Regions from separate parts of the Streptomyces sp. NPDC048659 genome, predicted to be linked through region 2. Evidence: riboswitches for the same ligand, from Rfam matches in the RefSeq annotation. Region 2 holds a riboswitch; each other region holds the start of a gene.

Region 1 (9,770 bases), on a different contig from region 2:
GCCTGGTGCTGGGGCTCGCCCTGATGGGCGTGGCCTTCCTGCCGCCCGCGCTGGTGGGCGGCGGGCGTTCGCTGCCGGGGCTGCTGCTGTGCGCGGCGCTGCTGGCGGCGGCGAACGCGGTGCTCTACCCGTACGAGATGGACACCGTCGTCGCCCTCGCCGAGAACCGCTGGGTGGCCACCCACTACGGGCTCTACAACACCGTCTGCGGGATCGGCATCACCCTGGGGAACCTGGGGACGGGCGCCCTGCTCGACGTCACCGGCTGGTCGGCGGTGCCGTGGCTGACGCTGTGCGCGGTGGGTCTCGGCTGCGCGGTGGCCATGGCGGCGCTGGCCCGGGGCGGGCGGCTCGCCGTCCGTCCGGCCGTAAGCCAGTCGGCCGCGCGCCAGTCGCCGACGGCGACCGGCTGACCGCACCCTGGGGAGGGCGCGGGTCCTCCCGTCGCCCTCGGGGCGGTCCCTGGTCCGTACGGGCCGGGTCCGGCCGGGACCGGGTCCAGGCGGGAGAGCAGCGGTGGCGCGAGCGGCGGTGCGGGACGGGCCGGGCGGCGGCGGTGGCGGCGACGGGGCCCGCGGGCCGTACGCCCTCGCCCGCCGGTTCATCCGCGCGCTGCCGCCGCTGATCATCGTGGGCGGGGTCGTCTTCGATCTGGCGACCCCGCCCGAGTACACGGCGGCGCCGCTGTTCTCGGCGGCGCCGCTGATCGCCGCCCCCTTCTTCTCCACGCTGACCACCCTGATCACGGGTGTCGCCGCCGTCCTCGCCAGCATCGGCCTGCACGTCTACAACGACACCTCCAGCCACATCCCCGCGCTCACCGAGACGCTGACGGTGCTGACCGTCTCGGCGCTGGCGATGCTGATCAACCGGGTGGTGCGGCGCAGCGGCGAGCGGCTGGCCTCGGCGCGGGTGATCGCGGAGACGGCGCAGAAGGCGGTGCTGCCGCAGCCCGCCGAGCGGATCGGCGGGCTCCAGATCGCGGCGCGGTACGAGGCGGCGGAGGCGGACGCGTTCATCGGCGGCGACCTGTTCGCCGTGCAGGACACGCCGTACGGGGTGCGGCTGGTCGTCGGCGACGTGCGGGGCAAGGGGCTCGACGCGGTGGAGGCCGTCGCCGTGGTCATCGGCGCCTTCCGCGAGGCGGCGGAGCTGGAGCCGACGCTGGAGGGCGTGGCCCAGCGGCTCGAACGGGCGCTGGACCGGGAGGGCACCCGGCGGGACGGGCTGGACGCCTTCGAGGGGTTCACGACGGCGGTCCTCGCCGAGATCCCGCGCGGCGAGGGCTTCGTACGGGTGGTGAACCGCGGGCATCCCGAGCCGCTGCTGCTGTACGGGGACGGGGCGCTGGCGCGGTTGCAGCCGAGCGAGGCGGCGCTGCCGCTGGGGATGGGGGAGCTGGCGGCGTGGCCCGACCGGGCGGACGAGACGCCGTATCCGGCGGGCGCGACGCTGCTGCTGTACACGGACGGGCTGTCGGAGGCGCGGGACGGGCACGGGGTCTTCTACGATCCGGCGGCGCGGCTGGCCGGGCGGCTGTTCCCCGGGCCCGAGGAGCTGCTGGACGCGCTGGTGGCGGACGTGCGGCGGCACACGGGCGGGGGGTCGACGGACGACATGGCGCTGCTCGCGGTGAGCCGGCCGGCGGCGGGGCAGCCGGAGCGGCGGCGGACGATACCGGTGGTGCCGCCGGGCGCGGCGCCCGGCGGGGGGACTGGCGCAGTGCCCGGCGGGGGGCTCGGTGGCACGCCCCCGCCGGGTGGTGACGGCTCGTAGTCGGGGGGTGTCACTCCGATAACAATTGATACAACGTCAGATTCCGCCTGTGACGCGAATCCCGTCTGACCGGGGGTCAAGTCGGGACATTCCCTGTCGATTCAGCTAATGATCAAGGGGAACGGCTTGGAATCGGGAGGCCGTGTCTATTAACGTTCGATAACGCAGCGCGGTCGTCCCAGCCGTCGCAAGAGACGGCACCGTGCGCGTGCGCCGAATTCCGCAAGGGAACCGGGGAACCACCACTTGGGGTGAATCGGGCACGTCGCACCCGTGCGGCACGCCCGTAGGAGACCTTCCTGCTCCGAACCCGTCAGCTAACCCGGTAGGCGAGAAGGAAGGAAAGGAGAGCGCCTCCGTGGCGTCCGACACCCCCGCTCCCGAAGCCCCCTTCGACTCTTTCGGCGCCTATGGCGCCGCGGGCACGGGCGGGGAGGAATGGAACCCCACCGAGGACTCGATGCGGGCCCAGAACCGCGCCGGCGGCCGGCACCGGGTCGTCAAGCAGCGCTCCAACTTCGCCCGCTCCTCCACCGTCCTCGGCGTCGGCGTCATCGCCGCCGTCGGCGCGGGCGGCCTGGCCACCGCCCAGGAGAAGCCCAAGGTCTCGATAGCCCTGCCCGACCTCGGCCTGCCCGCCGCCTCCGAACTGCCCGGCATCGGCGACCTCATCGGCGGCGGCGACTCCAAGGGCTCCGACGAGGGCACCGGCACCGGGACCGGGAACGCCCCGCGGCCGCTCACCGCCCTCACGTACACGACCCCCGAGGACGGCACCACCGCCGACGCCCCGGCCGGCTCGAAGCAGCAGGCCGACGCGGGCGAGGCGCTGCGCGCCCGCATCCTCCAGCAGGCCGAGCAGCAGCAGGCCGCCGCCGACACGGCGGAGAAGGAGGCGGCGCAGAAGGCCGCCGCCGAGAAGGCGGCGACGGAGGCCGCGGCCAAGGCCGAGGCGGCGGAGAAGGCGGCGGCCGAGGCGAAGAAGAAGGCCGAGGCGGAGGCCGCCGCGAAGGCCGAGGCCGAGCGCCTGGCCAAGCTGGCCGCCAGCTACGCGCTGCCCACCTCCTCGTACACCCTCACCTCCACCTACGGCGAGTCCGGCTCCATGTGGTCCTCCGGCTACCACACCGGCCTGGACTTCGCCGCGCCCACCGGCACCCCGGTCAAGGCCGTCCACAGCGGCACCGTGAAGTCGGCCGGCTGGTCCGGCTCCTACGGCTACCGGATCGTGCTGGAGCTCGCCGACGGCACCGAGATCTGGTACTGCCACCTCTCCTCGATGACGGTCGGCGCGGGCCAGTCCGTCGGCACCGGCGACACCATCGGCCGCGTCGGCGCCACCGGCAACGTCACCGGCCCCCACCTCCACCTGGAGGTCCACACCCCGTCCGGCGGCGGCATCGACCCGGCGGGGTGGCTGCGGTCCAAGGGCCTGAGCGTCTGACGGCCGGCGTAGGGCCTGAGCGTCTGGCGGCCGTCGATGGGCTTGGGCGTCTGACATCCGGCGTGGGGCCTCAGCGTCCGACGGCCGTCGCGGCGGAATAGGCCCGGCCGCGCGGGGGGTTGATCACCTTATGACTTCTCTCCGCGCACTGGGCAATTCCGACCTGCACGTCTTCCCGCTCGCCCTCGGCGGCAACGTCTTCGGCTGGAGCGCCGACGAGGCGCAGTCCTTCGCCGTCCTCGACGCGTACGCCGCCGCGGGCGGCAACTTCGTCGACACCGCCGACACGTACTCCTCCTGGGTCGAGGGCAACGAGGGCGGCGAGTCCGAGACCGTCATCGGCCGCTGGATGGCCTCCCGGGGCAACCGCGCGGACGTCCTCGTCGCGACCAAGGTCGGCGCCCACCCCCGCTTCAAGGGGCTGGCCGCGCCCACGATCAAGGCCGCCGCCGAGGAGTCGCTGCGCCGCCTCGGCACCGACTACATCGACCTCTACTACACGCACTTCGACGACGAGTCCGTGCCCGTCGAGGAGATCGTCACCGCGCTCGACCAGCTCGTGAAGGACGGCAAGGTCCGGGCCGTCGCCGCCTCCAACATCTCCCCGGAGCGGCTGCGCGCCTCGCTCGACTTCGCCGAGGCGGAGGGCCTCGCCCGGTACGTCGCCCTCCAGCCGCACTACAACCTGGTCTCCCGCGAGACCTACGAGGGCGAGCTCCTGGAGACCGCCGAGCGTGCCGGGCTCGCGGCCGTGCCGTACTTCTCGCTCGCCTCCGGCTTCCTCACCGGCAAGTACCGCCCGGGCACCGCCGTCGCCAGCGTCCGCGCCGGCAGCGCCGGGCAGCACCTGGAGACCGAGCGGGGCCGCCGGGTGCTCGCCGCGCTCGACACGGTCGCCGCGGCCCATGACGCCGAGCCCGCCACCGTCGCCCTCGCCTGGCTGGCCTCCCGCCCGACCGTCGTCGCGCCGATCGCCTCGGCCCGTACGGTCGAGCAGCTGCCCGCCCTCGTCGCCGTGGCCGAGCTGGAGCTGACCGGCGCCGAGCTCGCCGCGCTCGACGAGGCGTCGGCGGTCTGAGCGGGTTAAGGGGGTTAAGGGGTTTAAACGGTCCGGTCCGCCAAGCGGGCCGGGGCGTACAGGGCGGGACACGGCATGACAGGACGGGGCGGGACCTTCGGCGGTCCCGCCCCGGACTTGTGCCGCTGGGGCGGTCCGCCCCGCGGCTGTCACCCTGACTGGAGGGTCATCCGCAGCCGGTGGCGCTCCCCGCTGTACTCCACGCGCGAGCGCATCAGAGGGCGCCCGTCCCGGGTGCGGATCAGCTGGTCCAGTACGAGGACGGGGCCGCCGCGCGGGCAGCCGAGCAGCTCGGCCAGGCGCGCGTCGGCGACCTGGGCCTCGATCGTGGCCTCGGCGAGGTCCGGGCTCTTGCCCCAGCGGGCCAGCTCGGCGAAGAGGGAGGCCGAGGTGAAGTCGATCCGGGGCAGGTCCGGGGCCGCGTCCAGGAGCAGCAGCGCGTGGTCGACGGCCACCCGGACGCCGTTGAGGGTCCGCACCCGCTCCAGGCGGAACAAGGGGGTGCCGGCTGGTACTTCCAGCGCCTCCGCGTCGTCCAGGCCGGCCGTGACGGTCTCGCTGCGGATCACCAGCGAGCCGGGGCGCATGTGCTTGCGCCGGGCCGTGGCCGTGAAGGACTCCAGCTCCTTGGGCCACTCGCGGGCCGGGGCGGGGGCCGCCGGTGCGGCGACGAACCAGCCGCGCCCGTGGGAGGGGACGACCACGCCGCGCTCGTCGAGCTCGGTCAGGGCCCGCCGCAGCGTCACCCGGGAGACCGAGAGCAGGGCGCACAGCTCGCGTTCGGGCGGGAGGCGGTGGCCCTCGGTGAGCCCGCGCCGGGCGATCTCCTCCTGGATCCGGTCCGCGCACCGCATCCAGAGAGGGTCGGCGGCGCGGCTCGGGCGGGGGTCCGGGAGGTCTTCGCTCATAGTCCCGAACCGTACCACCAGAGACCACTTGGGCGGCCCGTGAGTCGGGACCTTAGACCTCACCTGCCCTTTTCAATGCAGACCACTAAATACCTCTGTTGACCACATAAGAAACCACCAACTACCTTCCGAGACATGTCCCCGACCCCCGCTCGACGAGGAGCAGTCCGATGACGACGGCCACGGCCCCGGCGGCCAAGCTCGCGCCCCCTGGGAAGAAGCGCGCCAAGATCATGCCGGTCATGCAGCGCATCGGCCGCAGCCTGATGCTCCCGGTCGCCACCCTCCCGGCCGCAGCCCTGATGCTGCGCCTGGGCAAGGAGGACCTGCTCGGCAGCGAATCGCTCCCGCTGATCGTCCGCAAACTCGGCATGGTGCTCGCCGCGGGCGGCGGCACCGTCATCGACAACCTGCCGCTGCTCTTCGCGGTCGGCGTCGCGATCGGCTTCGCGAAGAAGGCCGACGGCACCACCGCGCTGTCCGCCGTGGTCGGCTACCTCGTCTTCAAGGCCGTACTGGCCAGCCCCGCCTTCCCGATGGGCGTGGACGGCAAGCCGCTGGACGCCAAGGTCATCGGCGGCATCGTCATGGGCCTCGTGGCGGCCGGCCTCTACCAGCGGTTCTCCCGCACCAAGCTGCCCGACTGGCTCGGCTTCTTCGGCGGGCGCCGCCTGGTCCCGATCCTCGCCGCCTTCGCCGGTGTCGGCGTCGGCGTGGTCTTCGGCGTGGTCTGGCCCACCGTCGGGTCCTGGTTCTTCCACTTCGGCGAGTGGCTGGTGGGCACCGGCGCCTGGGGCGCGGGCATCTTCGGCGTGGTCGTGCGCTCCCTGATCCCGATCGGGATGCACCACTTCTTCTCGTTCTTCCCCTGGTTCGAGGCCGGTTCCTTCACCAACCCCGACACCGGCGCCGTGGTCCACGGCGACATCGCCCGCTTCCTCGCCGGCGACCCGAGCGCGGGGCAGTTCATGACCGGCGGCTTCCCGATCTACATGTTCGCGCTGCCCGCCGCCGCCCTCGCCATCGCCCACACGGCCCGGCCCGAGAACCGCACCATGGTGCGCGGCATGATGCTCTCCTGCGCCGTCACCGCCTTCGTCACCGGCGTGACCGAGCCCATCGAGTTCTCGTTCATGTTCGTCGCCCCGGTGCTCTACATCATCCACGCGCTGCTCTTCGGCGTCTCGATGGCCGTCTGCTACGCCCTCGGCATCCGCGACGGCTTCGGCTTCTCCTCGGGCGCCATCGACTACATCGTCAACTACGGCATCGCCACCAAGCCCTGGATGCTCATCCCGATCGGCCTGGCCTTCGCCGCCCTCTACTACGTGATCTTCCGCTTCGCCATCGTCAAGTTCGACCTCCCCACCCCGGGCCGCGAACGCGACCCCGAGGCCGAGGCGGCGCAGGCGCCGGTGGCGGCTCCGGCCCCGGTCGTGCCCGCCGCCCGCGCCGAGGGTACGGACGCAGGTACGGACGCAGGCCCGGACCGCAGCAGCACCTGACGGAGCGCGCCGGGGGAGCGCGGCCCATCAGCGCCCGCTTCCCCGGCCCCGGCCCAGGCCCGGTCCCGGCCCACCCCGGTCGGGACCTGGCCCGGTCTCCCCCCACCCCCCCGCACACGTCACACCCCTCGTACTGGAGCCCCCCATGTTCGCCTCCCGGATCACCTTCCTCGACGGCCAGGCCGGTCAGGGCGCCGCCCTGGAACGGATCGCCGCCCACGTCCGGGCCCGGCTCGCCGAACCCGCCGCGGCCGGCGCCCTGCGCGAGGCCCGCCGCCCGCTGTTCACCGGCATCGGCGCCTCCTACGCGGCCCTCGCCGTCCCGGTGCACCGGCTGCGCGCCGCCGGTGTCGTCACCCAGCGGGTCTCCGCCGACGAGATCGAGAACGGCCTCGCGGGCTTCGACACCGACTGCCTGATCGGCGTCTCGCAGAGCGGCCGCAGCTCCGAGACCCTCGCCGCCTTCGCCGCCGCCCCCGCGGACACCACCCGCGTCGCCTTGGTCAACGTGTCCCCCTCGCCGCTGACCGAGGCCGCCGGACTGGCCGTGGACCTCGGCAACGAGGCCGACTCCTTCGCCTCGACCATCGGCTACACCGGCACCATCGTGGCCCTGGACCTGGTCGCCGCCGCCATCGAGGGCCGGCTCGCCGACGAGGACCACTGGAGCGGGATCGCCGGCCGCGTCGACGAGGTCCGCGCCCGGGCCGCCGAGGCCGCCGCCGCCCTGCGCGTGCGCGGCGCCGCCTGCACCGCCGCCGACGACGTGGCCGCCGGCTCCTCCCGCGCCTCCGCCGAGGAGGGCGCGCTGCTGCTGCGCGAGGTGGTCCGGATGCCCGCCGCCCACTCCTCCACCCGCACCTACCTGCACGGGGAGATGGAGTCGGCGGGCAACACCCTGCACGTCGTGCACGGCGCGGGCCGCGAGCTCGACCTGGCCCGCTCGCTCGCCGGCGCCGGTCACCTCACCCTGCTGGTCACCACCGCCGACGTGGCCCCCGCCCCGAACCTGTTCACCGTCCGGCTGCCCCAGTGCCCCGACGCGGTCCGTGTCGTGCTGGAGACCGTCGTCCTCCAGGAACTGGTCGCCGTCCTCGCCGACGAGCGCGGGGTGCCGATCGAGTCCTTCGTGTTCGCCAACGACGACACCAAGCAGGGCGGCCTGGACATGGCCGACTTCGAGGTCGCCGCCTTCACCGCCGCCGGCTGAACGCCCGACCGGCTGAACGACCCCCCGGCTGAACGCCCCCGGCCGTCCCGCCCCTAGCTGCGGTACGGGTTGTAGCCGCCGTAGTCCAGGTACTGCGGCGGCGCCCAGACGCGGCCGGTGGCGCGGGCCGCGTAGCTCAGCGCGGGGGAGGCCACCTGGCGGCGCTGCCACAGGTGGTGCAGCAGCTCCTGCTCGCGGGCCGCGAAGTCCGGGGCCGCCTGGCCGAGCCCGGCCCGGTGGCGGAGGAAGGCGAGGGTGGTGGCGAAGGTCTCGTACTCGCCGACGGCCTGCGCGGCCTGCTTCCCGAAGGTCCGGGCCGCGAAGCCCCGGGCCAGCGAGCGGGCCCGCATCGAGGAGAGCGCGAGCGGTTCGTCGTGGGCGAGCCAGCCGGCCGCCGCGTAGGCCGGGAGCTCGCCGGATATCGTGCGCAGCTCCTTCTGCCGGCTCCATATCGCGAGCCAGGTCAGCAGGCCGAAGACCGGGACCATGAACATCCCGTACACCGCGAGGAACGCCAGCGGGTGGAAGGTCGCCGAGCCGTTCCACAGGGCGTGCAGGCCCATGGCGAGCAGCAGACCCGCGAGCGGCAGCAGCACCAGCCGTGGGCGGCGGAAGCGGGCGCGGGCCGCGAGCAGGGCGGCGAAGCCCAGGCCGAGCCCGGTGAGCGAGGTGAAGAGGGGGTGGGCGAACGGCGACATGATGATCCGGACGAGGAAGGTCCCGAAGGTCATGGAGCCGAGGCCGGTGGAGCCGATCTCCTGGTCCTCGCCGAAGGCGTTGCCCAGATAGAGGATGTTCTCCGTGAAGGCGAAGCCGGTGGCGGTGAACCCGGCGTAGACCAGGCCGTCGACCGGGCCCGTGAAGTCCCGGCGGCGGAAGAGGAAGAGCAGCAGCAGCGCCGCGCCCTTGGCGGTCTCCTCCACGACCGGGGCGACCGCGGTCGCGCCGAGGGTGTCGGCCGAGCCGGGGTCGGAGGTGGCGCCGCTGATCCACTCCACGGCGAGCGAGTTGGCCAGGATGGCCACCAGCGTGGAGGCGAAGGCGCCCCAGGCCAGGGCGAACAGCAGGTTCTTCCAGGGGGCCGGCTCGACCCGGTCGAGCCAGCGGAACGCGGCCAGCAGCAGCGGCACGGGCAGCACGGCGAGGCCGAGCCCGACGAGGAAGCCCTCCGTGCCGGTCTCCTCCCGCACCAGCGCGAGGATTGCCAGCGCGCACAGCGCGAGCAGGGTGATCAGGACGATGGCCCGCAGCAGCTTGCTGCGCCAGAACGCGCGCCGCGGCTTGTACCGCCACTTGGCGCGCTCCGGGACCGCGGTGAAGTCCGGCTGGTCCGTCTCCAGGGCGGGCACGGGCGCGGGCGCGGGGACGAACGCCCCGGCGGGCGCGGGGGCGGGCTCGGCGGCGGTGGCGGATCCGGCGATCGGGTTCGATGACACGCAACGACCCTAACGAGCGCCACCGACAGCGGCGAGGGGGTTCTCGCAGCCTGTGGAAAACCCGTCCCCTCCTGTTCCGCACGTCGCCCCTCGCCCGGCGTCACCGCCCCGCCCCCGGGGTCAGCGCCGCCGGAACAGCAGGTCGTGGACGACGTGCCCCTTGTCGAGGCCCTGCCCCTCGAAGCGGGTCAGCGGCCGGTGGCCGGGCCGGGGCGCGTAGCCGCCGTCGGCCTGGGTGTTCTCGAAGTCGGGGTGCGCTTCGAGCACCTCCAGCATCTGCTCCGCGTACGGCTCCCAGTCCGTGGCGCAGTGCAGCACGCCGCCGGGCTTGAGGCGGGGCGCGAGCAGGGTGAGGAAGTCGGGCTGGATCAGCCGCCGCTTGTGGTGCCGCTTCTTCGGCCAGGGGTCCGGGA
Region 2 (9,706 bases):
CCAGCTGCTCCACCTCGAATACGCGGCCCCCGAGCAGCCGGTCTCCCTCTACCTGAACTCCCCCGGCGGTTCGGTCAGCGCCATGACCGCGGTGTACGACACGATGCGGGCGCTCGCCTGCGAGGTGGAGACCACCTGCCTCGGCCAGGCCGTCGGACCCGCCGCCGTCCTGCTCGCGGCCGGCACCCCCGGGCGCCGGCTGGCCCTGCCGGGCGCCCGGATCGTCCTCCAGGAGCCCGCCCTGGAGGAGCCGTTGCGGGGGCAGCCCAGCGATCTGGACATCCACGCGCGGGAACTGCTGCGCCAGCGCGAGCTGATGGCCGGCCTGCTGGCCGGGCACACCGGCCGGACCCGCGCCGAGGCCGCCGCCGACCTGGACCGGACCACCGTCCTGGACGCCCCGGCCGCCCTCGCGTACGGCCTGGTGGACCACGTGGTGGAGCGCCGGGCGCGGACCGCCGGCACCGGGAGGGGGTGAGCCCGGCATGACCCCGGAGCCGCCGCTGCCCGCGCTCACCCGCGCCGAGGGCGAGTTCGTGGACGCCTACCTCGAAGTCCTGGACCTCCTGGGGCGGATCAATCCATCCAGATCCACGCATACCTATGGGGCGCTGCGCGCGGCCCAGGCCCTGGTCGGGCGCGCGACGGCGCTCCGCGACGCCCTGACGCTCATGCATACGCGGGGCGAGAGCGAGGTCCACGCGGACACATTGGCGCGTGCGCTACGGGTGTTGGACGGAGAGCGACGGTCCGGCCGGGTCATCGTCCCCGGGGAGTCCGCGAGTTGACACTCCCGCGTGTCGTGTCGAGGGCCGGCCGGGGTACGGCGACCGCAGAAAACCTCCCCCGTTCGGCGTAGTGGACACCTCGGCATGGAGCGGACGCGAGTTGCGCAGCGGGAGTACACATCTGGCGGAATCGGGCGTTCCATCGCAGGTGCGGGCCTCATCGCCGAAACGTCGGAAGATCCAGAAACCCGACTGTCCACCCGTACGGCTCAGTCGTGAGGAGCCTCACATATCGCCGTTTCAGCTCGGATTTCGCCCGGTCCGTGGGTCAAGATCCTCGACGACGACAAGCCCCCGCCACCCACGGCGGGGCGGTCCGGGCGGACGCCGAGTCCTGCCGCCGTCCCGGACGCCTGGTCGACAGGAGTGGATCGGCAGGAGTGGAGGACCCGAGCAGTACGGGACGTTCGCGCAGTGTGCGGACGTTCCTTGGGGTGAAGCCGCAGCCGCGGCCGGGCATCTTCGCCTGCCCGAACCCGACAGGTCATCCTTCACAGGCGGCTGACGAAGGGTTGCGCATGACTGCGCAGATTCATGTCCCGTCCCTGCTGTCCCGGGCCGGAGCCGTCTCGGCTCTCACCCTCGCCGCCGTCGGCGGCACGCTGCTCGCCCCAGGAGCGGCGCCGGAGGCCCAGGCCGCGACGAACTACGCCACCAAGGCGTTGGACGTCGCCGCCTCGAAGAAGGGATCGCCTTACCGGTACGGAGCCTCGGGACCGAGCCGTTTCGACTGCTCGGGGCTCACGGTCTACTCGTACAAGAAGGCGGGCAAGACGCTGCCCCGCACCGCGCAGCAGCAGTACAACAAGACCCGGCACATCGCCGCGTCGGGCCGCCAGAAGGGGGACCTGGTCTTCTTCCATTCCGGCGGAAGCGTGTACCACGTCGGAATCTACGCGGGTAACAACAAGATCTGGCACTCGCCGAAGACCGGCTCATGGGTGAAGCTCGACAAGATCTGGAGCTCGAAGATCTCCTACGGACGCGTCCGCTGACGCGCTGAACGCCGGCGCGGGAGGAGCGCCCGGTGGCGCCGCCGTCCCCTCCTCCCGCGCCCGGTCCCGCCCACCGGCCGCCTTCAGTCCTTCAGTCCGGCCGGCTGGCCGCCCGTCTGCCCGTCCGCCCGGCTTCAGGCCGCGTGCGCCGACGGCCAGGGCAGCCGGATCCACACCGTCTTGCCGCCCTCCTCGGTGGGAGTCACCGAGAGCCGCCCGCCCGCCTCCGCCGCGAGCGAGCGGATGATCACCAGGCCGCGCCCGTTGTCCTGCTGCACGGCGGCGGGCAGCCGCTGCGGCCAGCGCGGATGGCTGTCGGTCACCCCGATCCGCAACTGCTCGTCGCGCTCCAGGAGCACGTCCACCGTGAAGGTCGGCGACTGGCCGAAGGTGTGCTGGACCGCGTTGGTCGCCAGCTCCGAGACGATCAGCCGTACCGTGTCGGTGATGCCGTCGGCGTCGTCGAGCCCCCAGGACCCGAGCACCTCGACGACGTACCGCCGGGCGGTCGACACCGAGGCGGGATCGCTCGGCAGCGTCACGCTTGCTTCCTGATGGTCTGCCATGGCGACGCCGCCCCTTTCCCACCGGGCCGGACCCCGGTCTGCGCTGCGCGCCAGCCTGCCACCGATCGCGCGGCCCTGGGTGGCGATCCACCAAGATATGCGGATATCTGTCGCCCGATGCGGTGAACGGTGCGACGGGCGACCGGACAAGCACGTGTGACCGGCGCTCAGTCCCGGTCCCGCACCCCGTCCACGGCGCCCTCCGGCGCGGTCTCCAGGACGATGCCGACGGCCCGCTCGATCTGCGCGTCCGTCAGGTCCGCGCGGGCGGTCAGCCGGAGCCGGGAGATCCCGTCGGGGACCGAGGGCGGCCGGAAGCAGCCGACACCCAGCCCGCGTTCCCGGCAGTCCGCCGCCCAGGCCAGCGCCTGCTGCGGGCCCGGCGCCCGGACCGAGACCACCGCCGCGTCGGGCCGGGCGGCGGTCAGGCCGGCGCCGGTGAACAGCGCGTGCAGCCGGGCCGCCACCTCCCGGGCCCGGGCGGCCAGCTCCGGCTCGGCGGCGATCAGCCGCAGGCTCGCCAGGGCGCCGCCGACGGCCGCCGGGGCGAGACCGGTGTCGAAGATGAAGGTGCGGGCCGCGTTGACCAGGTGCTCGATCACCCGGGCCGGGCCGAGGACCGCGCCGCCCTGGCTGCCCAGCGACTTGGACAGGGTGAGCGTGGCGACGACGTCCGGGGCGCCCGCGAGGCCCGCCGCGTGGAGCGCGCCGCGCCCGCCCTCGCCGAGCACGCCGAAGCCGTGGGCGTCGTCGACGACCAGGCCCGCGCCGTGCGCCCGGCAGACCTCGGCGAGCGCGCCGAGCGGTGCCCGGTCGCCGTCCACGGAGAAGACGGAGTCGCTGACGACCAGCGCCGGGCGGCCCGGGTGGGCGCCCAGCGTCTTGGCGACGGCCTCCGGGTCGGCGTGCGGGACGACGGCCGTCTCGGCGCGCGCCAGGCGGCAGCCGTCCACGAGGGAGGCGTGGTTGGCGGCGTCCGAGACGATGAGGCCGTCCCGGACGGAGAGCGCGGTGAGCGCCGCCAGGTTCGCGGTGTAGCCGGAGGAGAAGACGAGGGCCGCCTCGAAGCCGCCGAACGCGGCGAGTTCGCGCTCCAGGGTCTCGTGCAGCCGGGTGGAGCCGGTGACGAGCCGGGAGCCGGTGGCGCCGGCGCCCCAGCGGCGGGCCGCCCCGGCCGCCGCCTCGGTGATCTCGGGCCGCCGGGTGAGGCCGAGGTAGTCGTTGCCCGCGAGGTCGAGGAGGCCGGACTCGGCGGCGCGGGGGCGCAGCGTGCGGACCAGCCCGGCCCGCGCGCGCTGCCGTGCGGCGGTGTCCGTCCAGTCGAAGGCGGCCTCGCGCGGGTCGCGTCCCCCGCGCGGCGCCGACGGGTGCTCGGGGTACGACGGCATGACGGATCCTTTTGTAGGCAGCGCACAGACCCTAACCCTCCCGGGCCGAGGTCAGGGTGTGGCCATACACACACCTCGATCGGGGTCGTTTGTTCACTTCCTCCTTGGCCGAGAGGTGTGCGGTAGGCCAGGATCAGCCCTTATGGACCTGCTGAACACGCTGGTGGAGAAGGGGCTGCGGCGCGAGTCGCCGACCCGTGAAGAAGCGCTCGCCGTCCTGGCGACCTCCGACGACGAGCTGCTCGATGTGGTGGCCGCCGCCGGGAAGGTGCGCCGGCAGTGGTTCGGGCGCCGGGTGAAGCTCAACTATCTGGTCAACCTGAAGTCCGGCCTGTGCCCCGAGGACTGCTCGTACTGTTCGCAGCGGCTCGGTTCGACGGCGGGCATCCTCAAGTACACGTGGCTGAAGCCCGACGAGGCGTCCGCGGCCGCGGCGGCCGGGGTCGCGGGCGGCGCGAAGCGGGTCTGCCTGGTGGCGAGCGGGCGCGGCCCGACGGACCGGGACGTCGAGCGGGTCGGCAGGACCATCGAGGCCATCAAGCAGGACAACGAGGGCGTGGAGGTCTGCGCCTGCCTGGGCCTGCTCTCCGACGGCCAGGCGGAGCGGCTGCGGGAGGCCGGCGCCGACGCGTACAACCACAACCTGAACACGTCCGAGGCGACGTACGGGGAGATCACCTCCACCCACACCTACGCGGACCGGGTGGACACCGTGCGGAAGGCGCACGGGGCGGGCCTCTCGGCCTGCTCGGGCCTGATCGCGGGCATGGGCGAGCTCGACGAGGACCTGGTCGACGTGGTGTTCGCGCTGCGCGAGCTGGACTCGGACTCGGTGCCGGTCAACTTCCTGATCCCCTTCGAGGGCACCCCGCTGGCCAAGGAGTGGAACCTCACCCCGCAGCGCTGCCTGCGGATCCTCGCGATGGTCCGGTTCGTCTGCCCGGACGTCGAGGTGCGGATCGCGGGCGGGCGCGAGGTGCACCTGCGCTCGATGCAGCCGCTGGCCCTGCACATCGCGAACTCGATCTTCCTGGGCGACTACCTGACCAGCGAGGGGCAGGCGGGCCAGGCCGATCTCGACATGATCGCGGACGCCGGTTTCGAGGTGGAGGGCGCGGGCACGACGACGCTCCCGGCGCACCGCGCGGACGCGGTGGCCGCGATGGCCGCCGCGGCGGGCGGCTGCGGTTCGCACGCGGAGGCCGGTGGCGGCGGCTGCGGTTCGCACGGGGCGGGCGGCGGCTGCGGGCCGTGCGGTGGCGGCGGTGCCGCCGTGGCGCAGGAGCCCGTCGCGGCCCCCAACGAGGCCAGGACCGACCTGGTGGCCGTGCGCCGCCGAGGCGCCGGAACGGACCTCGCGCCGAATGCGTAACGAGGAACTGCTGGCCCTGGACCGGGCCCACGTCTGGCATCCGTACGGCCCCATGCCGGGGCGCGTCGAGCCGCTGGTCGTGGACTCCGCGTCCGGGGTGCGGCTCCGGCTCGCCGAACCGGCCCAGGGGCGGGCCGAGCTGATCGACGGCATGTCCTCCTGGTGGTCGGCGATCCACGGCTACAACCACCCCGTCCTGAACGAGGCGGCGCGCGGCCAGCTCGACCGGATGAGCCACGTCATGTTCGGCGGGCTCACCCACGAGCCGGCCGTCCGGCTCGCCGCCCGGCTCGTCGAGATCACCCCCGAGCCGCTGCGGCACGTCTTCCTCAGCGACTCCGGCTCGGTCTCGGTCGAGGTCGCGGCCAAGATGTGCCTGCAGTACTGGCGTTCCGTCGGGCGCCCCGGCAAGCAGCGGCTGCTGACCTGGCGCGGCGGCTACCACGGCGACACCTGGCAGCCCATGTCGGTGTGCGACCCGCAGGGCGGGATGCACGAGCTGTGGTCCGGGGTGCTCCAGCGCCAGGTGTTCGTCGACGCGCCTCCCGAGGAGTACGAGGAGGGGTACGCGGAGCTGCTCCGCGAGGCGATCGCGCGGCACGCCGACGAGGTGGCCGCGGTGATCGTGGAGCCGGTGGTGCAGGGCGCGGGCGGGATGCGCTTCCACTCCCCCGCGTATCTGAAGGTCCTGCGCGAGGCGTGCGACGCGCACGGCGTGCTGCTCGTCTTCGACGAGATCGCGACCGGATTCGGGCGTACGGGGGAGCTGTTCGCCGCCGACCACGCGGGGGTCTCGCCCGACGTGATGTGCGTCGGCAAGGCGCTGACCGGCGGCTATCTGTCGATGGCCGCGACGCTCTGCACCAGCCGGGTCGCCGAGGGCATCTCGCGCGGCGAGGTGCCCGTGCTCGCGCACGGCCCCACCTTCATGGGCAACCCGCTGGCCTCCGCGGTCGCGCTCGCCTCCATCGACCTGCTGCTGTCCCAGGACTGGCGGGTCGAGGTCAAGCGCGTCGAGGCCGGGCTGCGCGAGGGGCTCGCGGAGGCGTCCGGCGTGCCGGGGGTCCGGGACGTGCGGGTGCTCGGCGCGATCGGCGTCGTCCAGCTCGACCACGAGGTCGACATGGCGGCGGCTACCCGCGCGGCGGTCCGCGCGGGGGTGTGGCTGCGCCCGTTCCGGGACCTGATCTACACGATGCCGCCGTTCGTGACGGGCGACGAGGACCTGTCCGCCATCGCCCGCGCGGTGACCGAGGCGGCCCGCGCGGGATGAACCGCGCGCGGGGCCCGGTCCGTCCGGCGCCCCGCTCCCCAGGCGGCGCGCGCGGGGCCCGCGCCGCCCGGTCCCCCGTCCCTGCGAACGCGCCCCGAGAAGCACGTGTGAGAGGACTCCCATGCCCGTCATCGTCGTCACCGGCACCGGCACCGAGATCGGCAAGACCGTCGTCACCGCCGCCCTCGCCGCCCTCGCCACCGCCGCCGGCCGTTCCGTCGCGGTCCTGAAGCCCGCGCAGACGGGTGTCGCGCCCGGCGAGGCGGGCGACGTCGCGGAGGTGCTGCGCCTGTCGGGCGCGGCGGCCGGGGCCGAACTCGCCCGGTTCCCGGAGCCGTTGGCGCCGGACACGGCGGCGCGCCGGGCGGGCCTCGCGCCGGTCGGCCCTGCCGAGGTCGCCGAGGCGGCCCGGAAGCTGGCGGAGGAGCACGACCTGGTGCTCGTGGAGGGCGCGGGCGGCCTGCTGGTGCGCTTCGACGAGGCGGGCGGGACGCTCGCCGACGCGGCCCGGCTGCTCGGCGCGCCGGTCCTGGTGGTCGTCCCGGCCGGCCTCGGCACCCTCAACTCGACCGCGCTGACGGCGGAGGCGCTGCGGGCGCGCGGGATCGAGCAGCTGGGCGTGGTGGTGGGCAGCTGGCCCGGGGAGCCGGACCTGGCGGCCCGCTGCAATCTGGCGGACCTGCCGGCGGTGGCGGGGGCCCCGCTGCTCGGGGCGGTCCCGGCGGGCGCGGGCGCGCTGGGCGCCGGGGAGTTCCGCGCGGCGGCGGCGGGCTGGCTGGCGCCCGCGCTGGGCGGGGAGTGGGACGCGGCCTCCTTCACGGCGGCGCACGCGGCGGAGCGCCCGGCGGCGCGGGAGACGGCGGCGCGGGAGACGGCGGCGCGGGCCGCGGGAGCCTGAGCCCGGCCCGTACACCAGCGCTCCGCCCCGTACATGAGCCATGAGCCATGAGCCCGTCCATGAGCCCGTACGCTGGCCGGTATGCGTGCGCGTGTGCAGGAGATCGTGTTCGACTGCGCCGATCCGGCCGGGCTCGTCCGGTTCTGGTCGGCGCTGCTCGGCGGGGCGCCCGTCGACCGGGGCCCCGACTGGTCGTACGTGGAGCCGCCGGGCTTCGCGCGGATCGCGTTCCAGCGGGTGCCGGAGGGCAAGGCGGCCAAGAACCGGCTCCATCTGGACGTGGCGGTGGCCGACCCGGTGGCGGCGGCCGAGGAGGTGCGGGTGCTGGGCGCGCGCCGCTCCGGCGGTCCGGTGACGGACGAACAGGGCACCTTCCAGGTGATGTTCGACCCCGAGGGCAACGAGTTCTGCTTCGTGACGGACTGACCCCGGGCCCGGATCAGGCTCCGGCCCGGAAGGTGCGCCGGTAGGCGGCCGGGGTGGTGCGCAGCGCCTCGTGGAAGCGGCGGCGCAGGTTCACCGCCGAGGAGAGGCCGACCCGGTGGGCGATGGTCTCGACCGGCAGGTCCGTCTCCTCCAGCAGCGCCCGGGTGGCCGCGAGCCGCCGGTCGAGCAGCCAGCGGGCGGGGCTGATGCCGAGCTGCTCGGTGAAGCGGCGGGTGAGCGTGCGGCTGGAGACCCGCGCGTAGGCCGCCATCTCCGCGACGCTGGTGGGCTGCGCGAGCCGGCCGCCGAGCCAGTCGAGGAGCGGGGCGAGCGAGTCGGCGAGCGGCCCGGAGGTGGGGAGTTCGGCGTACTGGAGCTGGCAGCCCTCGCGGTGCGGCGGCGTCACCATCCGGCGGGCGATCCGCATCGCGTGGGCGGCGCCGTGGTCGGTGCGCACCAGGTGCAGGCAGAGGTCCACGGCGGCGGCCGAGCCCGCGCTGGTGGCGACGTCGCCGTGGTCCACGTACAGCACGCCGGGGTCCACCCGTACCCGGGGGAAACGCGCGGCGAGTTCGGCGGCCCTGGCCCAGTGGGTGGCGGCGCGCCGCCCGTCGAGGAGTCCGGCGGCGGCGAGGACGAAGGCGCCGGAGCAGAGTCCCACGATCCGGGCGCCGCGCCGGTGCGCCCGGCGCAGCGCCTCGGACACCGGCTCGGGCACCTCGGCGTCGGCGGGCCGCTCCCGGCCGGGCACCAGCACGGTGTCCGCGTGCTCCAGCGCCTCCAGGCCCCGGGTGACCAGCAGGTCGTAGCCGGACTGGGTGCGGACCGGGCCGGGCCGCTCGGCGCAGAGTTCGAAGGCGTAGCGGGCGGGGAGCGCCTGGCCGTGGTCGCCGAAGACCTCGGCGGCGCAGGACAACGGGAAGGCGGAGTGCCCGTCCTGGAGCAGGGCCACCACCCGGTGCGGGGCGCGGGGCGGCGGCGACGGGCGGCCGGGGCGCGGCGACGGGCGGGCGGCGGTGGTCATGGCGCGAAAGTACCCCTTCATGTCGGCCGGGACACTGGGGCGGGCCCAGTGGTCCAGACCATGATCGGCGGGTGAGCATCGCACAGACCGTCTCCCCGTCCCCGCCGCCCGTCCGACTCCCTCTGTGGGACCGGCGGTTCACCCTCTACTTCACCGCCCGCACGGTCTCCCTCTTCGGCGACGCGATGATGCCGGTGGCCACCGCGCTCGCGGTCGGCGCGCTGTACGGGATCTCCGGGGTCGGCGTCGTCCTCGGCACCTGGACCGGGACCTTCGTCGTCCTGGTGCTGTTCGGCGGCGTGCTCGCGGACCGCTTCGGCGCGCGCCGCATGATGGTCGGCGCGGACCTGGCCCGGGTGCTGACCCAGGGCGTGCTGGCCGCCGCCTTCCTCACCGGGCGCCCGCCGTTCTGGCTGCTGGTGGCCATGGCGGCGCTGGCGGGCGCGGCGGTCGCGATGTTCCTGCCCGGGGCGAACGGGATGGTCCCGCTGGTCGCCGCCGAGCCGCAGCGGGCCAACGCGACCCTCAAGGTCGCCGACGCGCTGGCCCATCTGCTCGGCCCGGCGCTCGCGGGGCTGTTGGTCGTGTCGGCGGGCGCGGGCGCGGTGTACGCGATCGACGCGGGGAGCTTCCTGCTGAGCGCCCTGTGCCTGGCGCTGATCCGGTTCGCCCCGGCCGCCCCGGCGCCCGGGGGCGCGCCGCCCGCGCGCTCGCTGCGGCGCGAACTGCGCCAGGGCTGGCGGGAGTTCCGTTCCCGCACCTGGATGTGGGCGGTCATCCTGATCTGGGTCGCGTACGGCGTGCTGCTCTTCGGCCCACTGGTGCCGCTGAGTTCGGCGCTGATCGGCGCCCGGCTCGGCCCCGACGCGTACGGCCTGGCGGTCTCGTTCCTGGGCGGCGGCACGGTCCTCGGCGGGCTGCTGGCGCTGCGGCTGCGCCCGGCCCGGCCGCTGGCCGCCGGGGCGGCGGGTATGGC
Region 3 (9,770 bases), on a different contig from region 2:
GGCGTTCACCCCCCGCCGGGTCGCGGAGTTCGCGCCCCGGGTGCAGGAGCTCACCGACCGCCTCATCGACGGCTTCGCGGAGAGGGGGAGCGCGGACCTCATCCACGAGTTCGCCTTCCCGCTCCCCATCTACGCCATCTGCGACCTGCTCGGCGTGCCCGAGGAGGACCAGGACGACTTCCGGGACTGGGCCGGGATGATGATCCGGCACGGCGGCGGGCCGCGCGGCGGGGTGGCCCGCTCGGTGAAGAAGATGCGCGGCTATCTGCTGGAGCTCATCCACAAGAAGCGCGCGGACCCGGGCGACGACCTGATCTCGGGGCTCATCAAGGCGTCCGACCACGGCGAGCACCTCACCGAGAACGAGGCCGCCGCGATGGCCTTCATCCTTCTCTTCGCGGGCTTCGAGACCACCGTCAACCTCATCGGCAACGGCGTGTACGCGCTGCTGCGCGAGCCGGGGGAGCGGGCGCGGCTCCAGGAGTCGCTCGCGGCGGGGGAGACCGGGCTCCTGGAGACGGGCATCGAGGAGCTGCTGCGCTACGACGGGCCGGTCGAGATGGCGACCTGGCGGTTCGCCACCGAGGCGCTGACCCTGGGCGGCCAGGAGATCCCGGCGGGCGACCCGGTCCTGGTGGTGCTGGCCGCCGCCGACCGCGACCCGGCGCGCTTCGAGGAGCCGGACACGCTGGATCTGGCGCGCCGCGACAACCAGCACCTCGGCTACGGGCACGGCATCCACTACTGCCTGGGGGCGCCGCTGGCCCGCCTCGAAGGGCAGACGGCGCTGGCGACGCTGCTGACTCGCCTGCCGGACCTGCGACTTGGGGCCGATCCGGCGGAACTGCGGTGGCGCGGCGGCCTGATCATGCGTGGCCTGCGCACGCTTCCGGTGGAGTTCAGCGCTTCCCACAAAGCCGCGCGGGACTGAGCCCCGGGGCGGTCCTTCCCGACGGGCTTTCCGGTGGGCTTCCCGGCAAGCTTTCTGACGGACCGTCAGGAATGTGATCTTCGCGTGATCTCCGCTGCATCGACTTGTGACTCACGTTCGAATGCCGCTACGTTCACCGGCAGTCTCAGCAGTCACGCGAAAGGCAGTCCGTATGCGCTCCGGGAACGGACGACACCGCAGACCCCGTCAGGCCCCCGCCATCGTCGTCGCGGCGGGTGTCACCGGCTCGGCCATCGCCCTGCCGCTGCTCGCGGCCGGCTCCGCCGCCGCCGCGGACGCCCCGACCTGGGACCGGGTCGCCGAGTGCGAGTCGGGCGGCGCGTGGAGCGCCAACTTCGGCAACGGGCTCTACGGCGGCCTCCAGTTCACCCAGGAGGGCTGGGAGCGGCACGGCGGTCTCGCCTACGCGCCGAGCGCCGACCTCGCCAGCCGCGCGCAGCAGATCGCGATCGCGGACCGCGCCTTCGCCGCGGGCGACCCCCAGTGGGACACCTGCGCGCCGATCGCGGGCCTGACGAAGGACGGCCGCAAGCCCGCCGTGAACCCCGGGCCCGCCGCCAAGCCGAAGAGCTCCACCGGACCGGTCGCCGAGTCCAACCGGACCGACGGCACCCCGGCCGGCTCCGGGGGCAGCACCACCACCCCGGCCTCCCCGGTGACCCCGGCCACGCCCTCGGGGGGCACCACGACCCCGCCGGCGACCCCGGGCACCCCCGACGGCTCGGCGACCCCGGACCCGACCGGCACGCCGGGCACGCCGGACCCGACCGGTACGCCGGACCCGACCGGCACCCCCGTGACCCCGGGCACCCCGGGCACGGCCGACCCGACGGATCCGGCCACCCCCGGCTCCGGCAAGCACCGGGGTGACGCCGCCTCGGAGGAATCGGGCAATACGGACGTGACGCCCGAATCCGGGCGCCACGCGGCCCCGGCTGACGGATCGACGGACGGTACGGCCGTCGGCGGCCAGGGCGCGGAGAGCGCCGTCGCGGGGAGCAAGACGGTCAATTCCGGCAATGCGCCCAAGGTTGACGAATACACCGTCAGGCCGGGTGACAGTCTGTCGGACATCGCACAGGAGAACGCGCTGCCCGGCGGCTGGACCGCCCTCTACGACGCCAACAAGAAGACGGTCGGCGCCGACCCGGACCTCATCCTCCCTGGTCAGAGCCTTGAGTTGACGCCTGGAAAGACGGCGGCGGCGGAGTAGTCCGTACCTGAATGTCCGTTATGAGTAAGTGAGACATGGGTCTCTCTTGCCGAACTGGCGTGTCACGTCCGCAAACTTTGCTGAGGTCGCCCCTCACCTGCGAAAACACCCCGCACCGGGGAGCAAGTAGGGGCGATTTCACCGGGTTGATGGTCTTTGAACTTCCGCCGGGTCTATGTCTACGGTCATCACCGCTCGCCACCGCGGGCCCCGTCGACCGGTACGCCGAATCCTGCCGCCGACCGACGGGAAGTCGTCGCTGTCAAGCGCCGAAGGCAGGAGCGGGGGACCCAAGGTAAGTGCCGGCCCCGGCCGTTGAGACAGACGGCCGACGACCGGCTTGGGGTGAAGCCGCGTGCAAGGACACGCGGCCGGGCAACTCACTCGCCCGAACCCGACAGCTCACCTCGTAGGCGTCGGTGAGGAGAATTCCCATGCTGTTTTCCGGCAACAAGGGCAAGCACCGCCGCCCCTCCAAGGCCACCCGCGTCGCCACGCTCGTCGGCGTCACCGGTGTCGCCGTCGCCGCCCCGCTGATGACCGCGGGCACCGCCTCGGCCGCCACCGCCTCCGAGTGGGACCGCGTCGCCCAGTGCGAGTCCGGCGGCAACTGGTCCATCAACACCGGCAACGGCTACTACGGCGGCCTGCAGTTCTCGGCCTCCACCTGGGCCGCGTACGGCGGCACCGCCTACGCCTCGACCGCCAACCAGGCGTCGAAGTCCCAGCAGATCGCCATCGCCGAGAAGGTCCTCGCGGGCCAGGGCAAGGGCGCGTGGCCGAGCTGCGGCGTGGGCCTCTCCAACGCCTCGTACAACGGCGGCTCCGCGTCGACGGGCTCCTCCAGCTCGTCCTCCTCCTCTTCTTCCTCTTCTTCCTCCTCGTCGTCGTCGAAGCGCTCCACCGAGCAGCCGACGACCCGCAGCGAGCAGCGCCAGGCGCCGAAGCCCGCGCAGAAGAAGACCGAGTCCAAGAAGACCGTCACCACGCCCACCGGCAAGACGGTCAAGAAGGGCGACGGCGAGTACAAGGTCGTCGCCGGCGACACCCTCAGCAAGATCGCCCAGGCGCACGGCGTCAAGGGCGGCTGGGCCAAGCTCTTCGAGCTCAACAAGGGCGTCGTCGAGAACGCCGACCTGATCTACCCGGGCCAGCAGCTCCACCTGAAGTGAGCCTGACGACCCACCCGCGGTGACCACCCCGGTCCGGAGCGCCCTTCCCCCGTGCGCTCCGGTCCGGGGTTTCCCCGTCCCAGGCCCTTACCGGTGAGTAGTAAGGGGTCTTTCGTCCCTAGATGAGTGCCGTTGGGACCTTTTTCGTCCCAGGGGGCGGGCGTCCGGCTGGCCGGAGCGCCAGAGCCGGTTAGGCTCTTGTCGCAAGGCGAAACGAGACCTTGCACCACCGCGTCACACCCAGCGTCACATCCCAGAAGGAGATGCTCGTGCCGTCCATCGACGTCGTCGTAGCCCGGGAAATCCTGGACTCCCGAGGCAACCCCACGGTCGAGGTCGAGGTCGGCCTCGACGACGGCAGCACCGGCCGTGCTGCCGTTCCGTCCGGTGCCTCCACCGGTGCCTTCGAGGCCCTTGAGCTCCGTGACGGCGACCCCAACCGTTACCAGGGCAAGGGTGTCGAGAAGGCCGTCCTCGCGGTCATCGAGCAGATCGGCCCGGAGCTCGTCGGCTACGACGCCACCGAGCAGCGCCTGATCGACCAGGCCATGTTCGACCTGGACGCCACCCCGGACAAGTCCTCGCTCGGCGCCAACGCCATCCTCGGCGTCTCCCTCGCCGTCGCGCACGCCGCCTCCGAGGCGTCCGACCTGCCGCTCTTCCGCTACCTGGGCGGCCCGAACGCGCACCTGCTGCCCGTTCCGATGATGAACATCCTCAACGGTGGGTCGCACGCCGACTCCAACGTGGACATCCAGGAGTTCATGATCGCCCCGATCGGCGCGGAGTCCTTCTCCGAGGCGCTGCGCTGGGGCACCGAGGTCTACCACACCCTCAAGTCCGTCCTGAAGACCAAGGGCCTCTCCACCGGTCTCGGCGACGAGGGCGGCTTCGCCCCGAACCTGGACTCCAACCGCGCCGCGCTCGACCTCATCCTCGAGGCCATCAAGCAGGCCGGCTACGTCCCCGGCAAGGACATCGCGCTCGCGCTCGACTGCGCCGCCTCCGAGTTCTACAAGGACGGCAAGTACGAGTTCGAGGGCAAGTCCCGCTCGGCCGCCGAGATGACCGAGTACTACGAGGAGCTCGTCGCCGCGTACCCGCTGGTCTCCATCGAGGACCCGCTGTTCGAGGACGACTGGGCCGGCTGGAAGGTCATCACCGACAAGCTCGGCGCCAAGGTGCAGCTCGTCGGCGACGACCTCTTCGTCACCAACCCCGAGCGCCTCGCCCGCGGCATCGAGGAGGGCTCCGCGAACGCCCTCCTGGTCAAGGTCAACCAGATCGGCTCGCTGACCGAGACCCTCGACGCCGTCGAGCTCGCCCAGCGCAGCGGCTTCAAGTGCATGATGTCGCACCGCTCCGGCGAGACCGAGGACGTCACCATCGCCGACCTGGCCGTCGCCACCAACTGCGGCCAGATCAAGACCGGCGCCCCGGCCCGCTCCGAGCGCGTCGCCAAGTACAACCAGCTGCTGCGCATCGAGGAGATCCTCGACGACGCCGCGGTCTACGCCGGCCGCAGCGCCTTCCCGCGCTTCAAGGGCTGACAACACCTGCCGCAAGGCGCTTCCGTACGTCCCCGCACTCGGTCCCGTACCGTGTGCGGGGACGTACGTGTGAAGAGGGTCGGCAGTGGAAGGGGAGGCGTACGAGATGGCCGTGAAGGACCGGGACCGGTTCTCGACCGCGACCCGGATCAGGCTGCTCGGCGAGCAGACCGCCGCCCGTGTCTACCGCTCCCAGACCCGCCGCCAGGCCCGCCGCTCCCGGCTCACCGGCCGCGCGGCCTTCCTGGCCCTGGTGGTCTGCTCGCTGGTGGTGGCGCTCGCCTACCCCATGCGGCAGTACGTCTCCCAGCAGGGCGAGATCGCCGACCAGCAGCGCAAGGCCGCCGAGGCCGCCCGGCGGGTCGAGGAGCTGCGGGACGAGAAGGCCCGCCTCCAGGACCCCGCCTACGTGCGCCGGCTGGCCCGCGAGCACCTGCACTACGTGATGCCCGGCGAGACCGGCTTCACCGTGACCGACCCGGACGCGGAGCACCGGCCCCGCACCGACCAGGGCGCGACGGACCGCCCCTGGTACGACAACCTGTGGGACGGCGTGGACAGCGCCGACCGCCACTGAACCCAGGACCCACCATGGAAACGCCCCCTCCGCAGACCGCCCCCACCGAGCCGACCGACGCGGACGTCGCCGCGTTCGAGCAGCAGCTCGGCCGGCCGCCCCGTGGTCTGCGCGCCATCGCGCACCGCTGCCCGTGCGGCAACCCCGACGTCGTCGAGACCGCGCCCCGGCTGCCCGACGGCACGCCGTTCCCGACCACGTACTACCTGACCTGCCCCCGGGCGGCCTCGGCGATCGGGACCCTGGAGGCCAACGGGGTCATGAAGGAGATGCAGGCCCGGCTCGCCACCGACCCGGAGCTCGCCGCCGCCTACCGCGCCGCCCACGAGGACTACCTGCGCCGCCGCGACGCCATCGAGGTCCTGGAGGGCTTCCCGAGCGCCGGCGGGATGCCGGACCGGGTCAAGTGCCTGCACGTGCTCGTCGGCCACTCCCTGGTCGCCGGCCCCGGCGTGAACCCCTTCGGCGACGAGGCCCTGGCCATGCTGCCCGAGTGGTGGGCGAAGGGCCCCTGCGTGTCGCCGTGCGGCGAAGAGAAGGAGAGCGCCGAGTGACCCGGGTCGCCGGAATCGACTGCGGCACCAACTCCATCCGGCTGCTCGTCGCCGACGTGCACCCGGAGACCGGCGAGCTGATCGAGCTCGACCGCCGGATGACGATCGTCCGGCTCGGCCAGGGCGTCGACCGGACCGGCCGGCTGGCCCCCGAGGCCCTGGAGCGCACCTTCGCGGCCTGCCGGGAGTACGCGGCCGTCCTCGCGGAGTACGGGGTCGGCGCCGACCGGCTGCGCTTCGTCGCCACCTCCGCCTCCCGCGACGCGGAGAACCGGGCCGACTTCGTGAACGGCGTCGTCGGCATCCTGGGCGTCGAGCCCGAGGTGATCACCGGTGACCAGGAGGCCGCGTTCTCCTTCACCGGCGCCACGGGCGAGCTGACCGGCGACGACCGCCGGCTGGTCGTGGACATCGGCGGCGGCTCCACCGAGTTCGTCGTCGGCAACCGGCACGTCGAGGCCGCCCGCTCGGTCGACATCGGCTGCGTACGCCTCACCGAGCGGCACGTGCGGCACGACCCGCCGACCGCCGAGGAGGTCGCCGCGATCCGGGCCGACGTGCGCGCCGCGCTGGACCTGGCCGCCGAGACCGTGCCGCTCGGCGCCGCCGAGACCCTGGTCGGCCTGGCCGGCTCGGTCACCACGGTCGCCGCCGTCGCGCTGGGGCTCCCGGAGTACGACTCCACGAAGATCCACCACGCCCGGATCTCCCGCGCGCGGGTCGACGAGGTGCTGGCCCGGCTGCTCGGCTCCACCCACGACGAGCGCGCCGCGATCCCGGTGATCCACCCGGGCCGGGTGGACGTGATCATCGCCGGGGCGCTGGTCCTCGCCGAGATCATGGAGCGCGTGGGCGCCGCCGAGGTGGTCGTCAGCGAGCACGACATTCTCGATGGGATCGCGCTATCCGTCGCATAGCGGGCGCCTATGAGCCCTGACAGGGGCCCGTTCGCGACGTGTCGTCGGAAAAGTTCGTGAAGTTCTTCACAAGAGAAAGGGCCCTGTTGGAGCCCCAGGAGGACCATTGGTCCCTCCGAGGGGGTTCCCGGGGCCCTTTCGCAGGTCCGGAGGCCACTTCGCTCGATGTTTCCATCGTGTGAACGCACCCCACGGTTCTGCGTTGCGTAAGGCTCTCCGGGCCAGTTCACAGGGGGTGAACAACGTCCACCGGCACCCCGTGGTTCCTTTGCTGGACCATGACCTGGGTCACGTGGGCGGCGGAGTGTAGCAGAGGACCCCGGCAAGCTTGTGAAGGGGCGCACGAGCCACCCCCCGGGGAGGGGTGGATACTCGGATGCATGAGCACCACGGAGCGTCCCAGGATCCTCGTAGTAGGCGGCGGGTACGTAGGCCTGTACGCAGCTCGGCGCATCCTCAAGAAGATGCGCTACGCGGAGGCGACCGTCACGGTCGTCGACCCGCGGTCGTACATGACCTACCAGCCCTTCCTCCCCGAAGCCGCCGCCGGCAGCATCTCGCCGCGCCACGTCGTCGTCCCGCTGCGACGCGTCGTGCGCGGAGCGGAGGTGCTCACCGGCCGGGTCACCACCATCGACCAGGACCGCAAGGTCGCCACCGTCTCGCCGCTCGTCGGCGAGGCGTACGAGCTGCCCTTCGACTACCTGGTCATCGCGATGGGTGCCGTCTCCCGCACCTTCCCGATCCCCGGCCTCGCCGAGCAGGGCATCGGCATGAAGGGCATCGAGGAGGCCATCGGCCTGCGCAACCACGTCCTCGAGCAGCTCGACAAGGCCGACTCGACCACCGATGAGGAGCTCCGCCGCAAGGCGCTGACCTTCGTCTTCGTGGGCGGCGGCTTCGCCGGCGCGGAGACCATCGGCGAGGTCGAGGACATGGCCCGCGACGCGGCGAAGTACTACCAGAACGTGAAGCGCGAGGACATGCGCTTCATCCTGGTCGACGCCGCCGACAAGATCCTTCCCGAGGTCGGCCCGAAGCTCGGCCAGTACGGCAAGGAGCACCTTGAGGGCCGCGGCATCGAGATCTACCTCCAGACCTCGATGGACTCCTGTGTCGACGGCCACGTCGTGCTGAAGAACGGCCTCGAGGTCGACTCCAACACGATCGTCTGGACCGCCGGCGTGAAGCCGAACCCGGCGCTCTCCCGCTTCGGTCTGCCGCTCGGCCCCCGCGGCCACGTGGACTGCAACGAGAAGCTCCAGGTCAACGGCCTGGACTACGTGTGGGCCGCGGGCGACAACGCCCAGGTCCCGGACCTGGCCGCGATCAAGGCCGGCGTCCCGGCCGAGCGCGCCTGGTGCCCGCCGAACGCCCAGCACGCGCTGCGCCAGGCCAAGGTCCTCGGCGACAACGTGGTGTCCGGGATGCGCGGCTTCCCGCAGAAGGAGTACTCCCACTCCAACAAGGGCGCCGTCGCGGGTCTCGGCCTGCACAAGGGCGTCGCGATGATCGTCCTGGGCAAGACGAAGATCAAGCTCAAGGGTCGTCTCGCCTGGTACATGCACCGTGGCTACCACGGCATGGCCATGCCGACCTGGAACCGCAAGATCCGCGTCTTCGCCGACTGGACCCTCGCGATGTTCCTGAAGCGCGAGGTCGTCTCCCTGGGCGCCATGGAGACCCCGCGCGAGGAGTTCTACGAGGCGGCCAAGCCCGCTCCGGCGCCGGCCGCCCCGGTGCAGGAGAAGGCCAAGGCTTCCTAGGCTCCGCCCCGTTCCACCCGAAAGGGCCGTCCGCCATCCGTGGTGCGGACGGCCCTTTCGCGTGTTTTTCCGGACCGGTCGCGCTCGAACGGGACTGGAACGCCTACCGACGGTGTTCCCATGGTGACAAGCATTTCTGGGGCACGAGATCACGGAGGTGTTTCATCATGGCCGACGCCGCGACGCGGCTGACCGCCCTCGCCGAGGACGCGCTGGGAGTCCCGCTCCCCGTACGCCTGCGGACCTGGGACGGCGGCGAGGCAGGACCCGCGGACGGCCCCGTACTGATCATCCGCGACCGCCGCGCCCTGCGCCGGCTGCTGTGGAAGCCGGGGGAGCTCGGGCTCGCGAGAGCCTGGGTGGCGGGGGAGATCGACGTCGAGGGGGACCTGTACACGGTCCTCGACCGGCTCGCCGGGGTGCTGTGGGAGCGCGGCGGGGAGTCGCGCGGGCTGCTGGAGAGCGCCCGGGACCCGAAGGTCCGGGCCGCCGTCGGGGCGCTGCTGAAGCTGGCCGGGCCGCTCCCGCCGCCGAAGCCGCCGCTGGAGGAGATGCGCGGGCGCAGCGGGGTCCGGCACACCCGGCGCCGCGACAAGCAGGCGATCAGCCACCACTACGACGTGGGCAACGACTTCTACGCGCTGGTGCTGGGCCCGTCGATGGTCTACTCGTGCGCGTACTGGACCGAGGGCGGCTCGCTGGAGGAGGCCCAGCGGGACAAGCTCGACCTGATCGCCCGCAAGCTGGCCCTGAAGGAGGGCGACCGGCTGCTCGACGTGGGCTGCGGCTGGGGCTCGATGGCGATCCACGCGGCCCGCGAGTACGGCGCCCGGGTCGTCGGGGTCACCCTCTCCCGGGAGCAGGCGGCGTTCGCCCGCAAGCGGATCGCCGAGGAGGGGCTGACCGACCGGATCGAGATCCGGGTGCAGGACTACCGGGACGTCACGGACGGCCCGTTCGACGCGATCTCGTCGATCGGCATGGCCGAGCACGTGGGCACGGTGAAGTACCGGGAGTACGCGGACGCGCTGTACGGGCTCCTGAAGCCCGGCGGGCGGCTGCTGAACCA

Evidence for each region. Region 2 has a riboswitch for cyclic di-AMP ahead of AB0C99_RS09035 (C40 family peptidase). Riboswitches for the same ligand answer to the same signal wherever they lie in the genome.
Region 1: another riboswitch for cyclic di-AMP. It lies ahead of AB0C99_RS35030 (M23 family metallopeptidase); the one in region 2 lies ahead of AB0C99_RS09035 (C40 family peptidase).
Region 3: another riboswitch for cyclic di-AMP. It lies ahead of AB0C99_RS22445 (transglycosylase family protein); the one in region 2 lies ahead of AB0C99_RS09035 (C40 family peptidase).

The regions. Positions count from the first base shown of each region.
Region 1 covers NZ_JBEZHM010000074.1:2,317-12,086, forward strand. Annotated here, with positions in the region: gene AB0C99_RS35020 (MFS transporter) at 1-413, shown strand, start outside; gene AB0C99_RS35025 (PP2C family protein-serine/threonine phosphatase) at 613-1,776, shown strand; cyclic di-AMP (ydaO/yuaA leader) riboswitch at 1,978-2,123, shown strand; gene AB0C99_RS35030 (M23 family metallopeptidase) at 2,135-3,220, shown strand; gene AB0C99_RS35035 (aldo/keto reductase) at 3,351-4,298, shown strand; gene AB0C99_RS35040 (GntR family transcriptional regulator) at 4,448-5,206, opposite strand; gene AB0C99_RS35045 (PTS transporter subunit EIIC) at 5,377-6,711, shown strand; gene AB0C99_RS35050 (SIS domain-containing protein) at 6,857-7,921, shown strand; gene AB0C99_RS35055 (PrsW family intramembrane metalloprotease) at 7,975-9,270, opposite strand; gene trmB (tRNA (guanosine(46)-N7)-methyltransferase TrmB) at 9,478-9,770, opposite strand, start outside.
Region 2 covers NZ_JBEZHM010000008.1:122,314-132,019, forward strand. Annotated here, with positions in the region: gene AB0C99_RS09025 (ATP-dependent Clp protease proteolytic subunit) at 1-478, shown strand, start outside; gene AB0C99_RS09030 (hypothetical protein) at 486-788, shown strand; cyclic di-AMP (ydaO/yuaA leader) riboswitch at 1,104-1,303, shown strand; gene AB0C99_RS09035 (C40 family peptidase) at 1,307-1,783, shown strand; gene AB0C99_RS09040 (ATP-binding protein) at 1,918-2,349, opposite strand; gene AB0C99_RS09045 (8-amino-7-oxononanoate synthase) at 2,517-3,737, opposite strand; gene bioB (biotin synthase BioB) at 3,880-5,109, shown strand; gene AB0C99_RS09055 (adenosylmethionine--8-amino-7-oxononanoate transaminase) at 5,102-6,382, shown strand; gene bioD (dethiobiotin synthase) at 6,504-7,280, shown strand; gene AB0C99_RS09065 (VOC family protein) at 7,362-7,706, shown strand; gene AB0C99_RS09070 (helix-turn-helix domain-containing protein) at 7,720-8,730, opposite strand; gene AB0C99_RS09075 (MFS transporter) at 8,802-9,706, shown strand, end outside.
Region 3 covers NZ_JBEZHM010000029.1:78,113-87,882, reverse strand. Annotated here, with positions in the region: gene AB0C99_RS22455 (cytochrome P450) at 1-931, shown strand, start outside; gene AB0C99_RS22450 (transglycosylase family protein) at 1,104-2,165, shown strand; cyclic di-AMP (ydaO/yuaA leader) riboswitch at 2,423-2,596, shown strand; gene AB0C99_RS22445 (transglycosylase family protein) at 2,600-3,337, shown strand; gene eno (phosphopyruvate hydratase) at 3,601-4,887, shown strand; gene AB0C99_RS22435 (septum formation initiator family protein) at 4,994-5,464, shown strand; gene AB0C99_RS22430 (DUF501 domain-containing protein) at 5,479-6,018, shown strand; gene AB0C99_RS22425 (Ppx/GppA phosphatase family protein) at 6,015-6,935, shown strand; gene AB0C99_RS22420 (NAD(P)/FAD-dependent oxidoreductase) at 7,316-8,701, shown strand; gene AB0C99_RS22415 (cyclopropane-fatty-acyl-phospholipid synthase family protein) at 8,869-9,770, shown strand, end outside.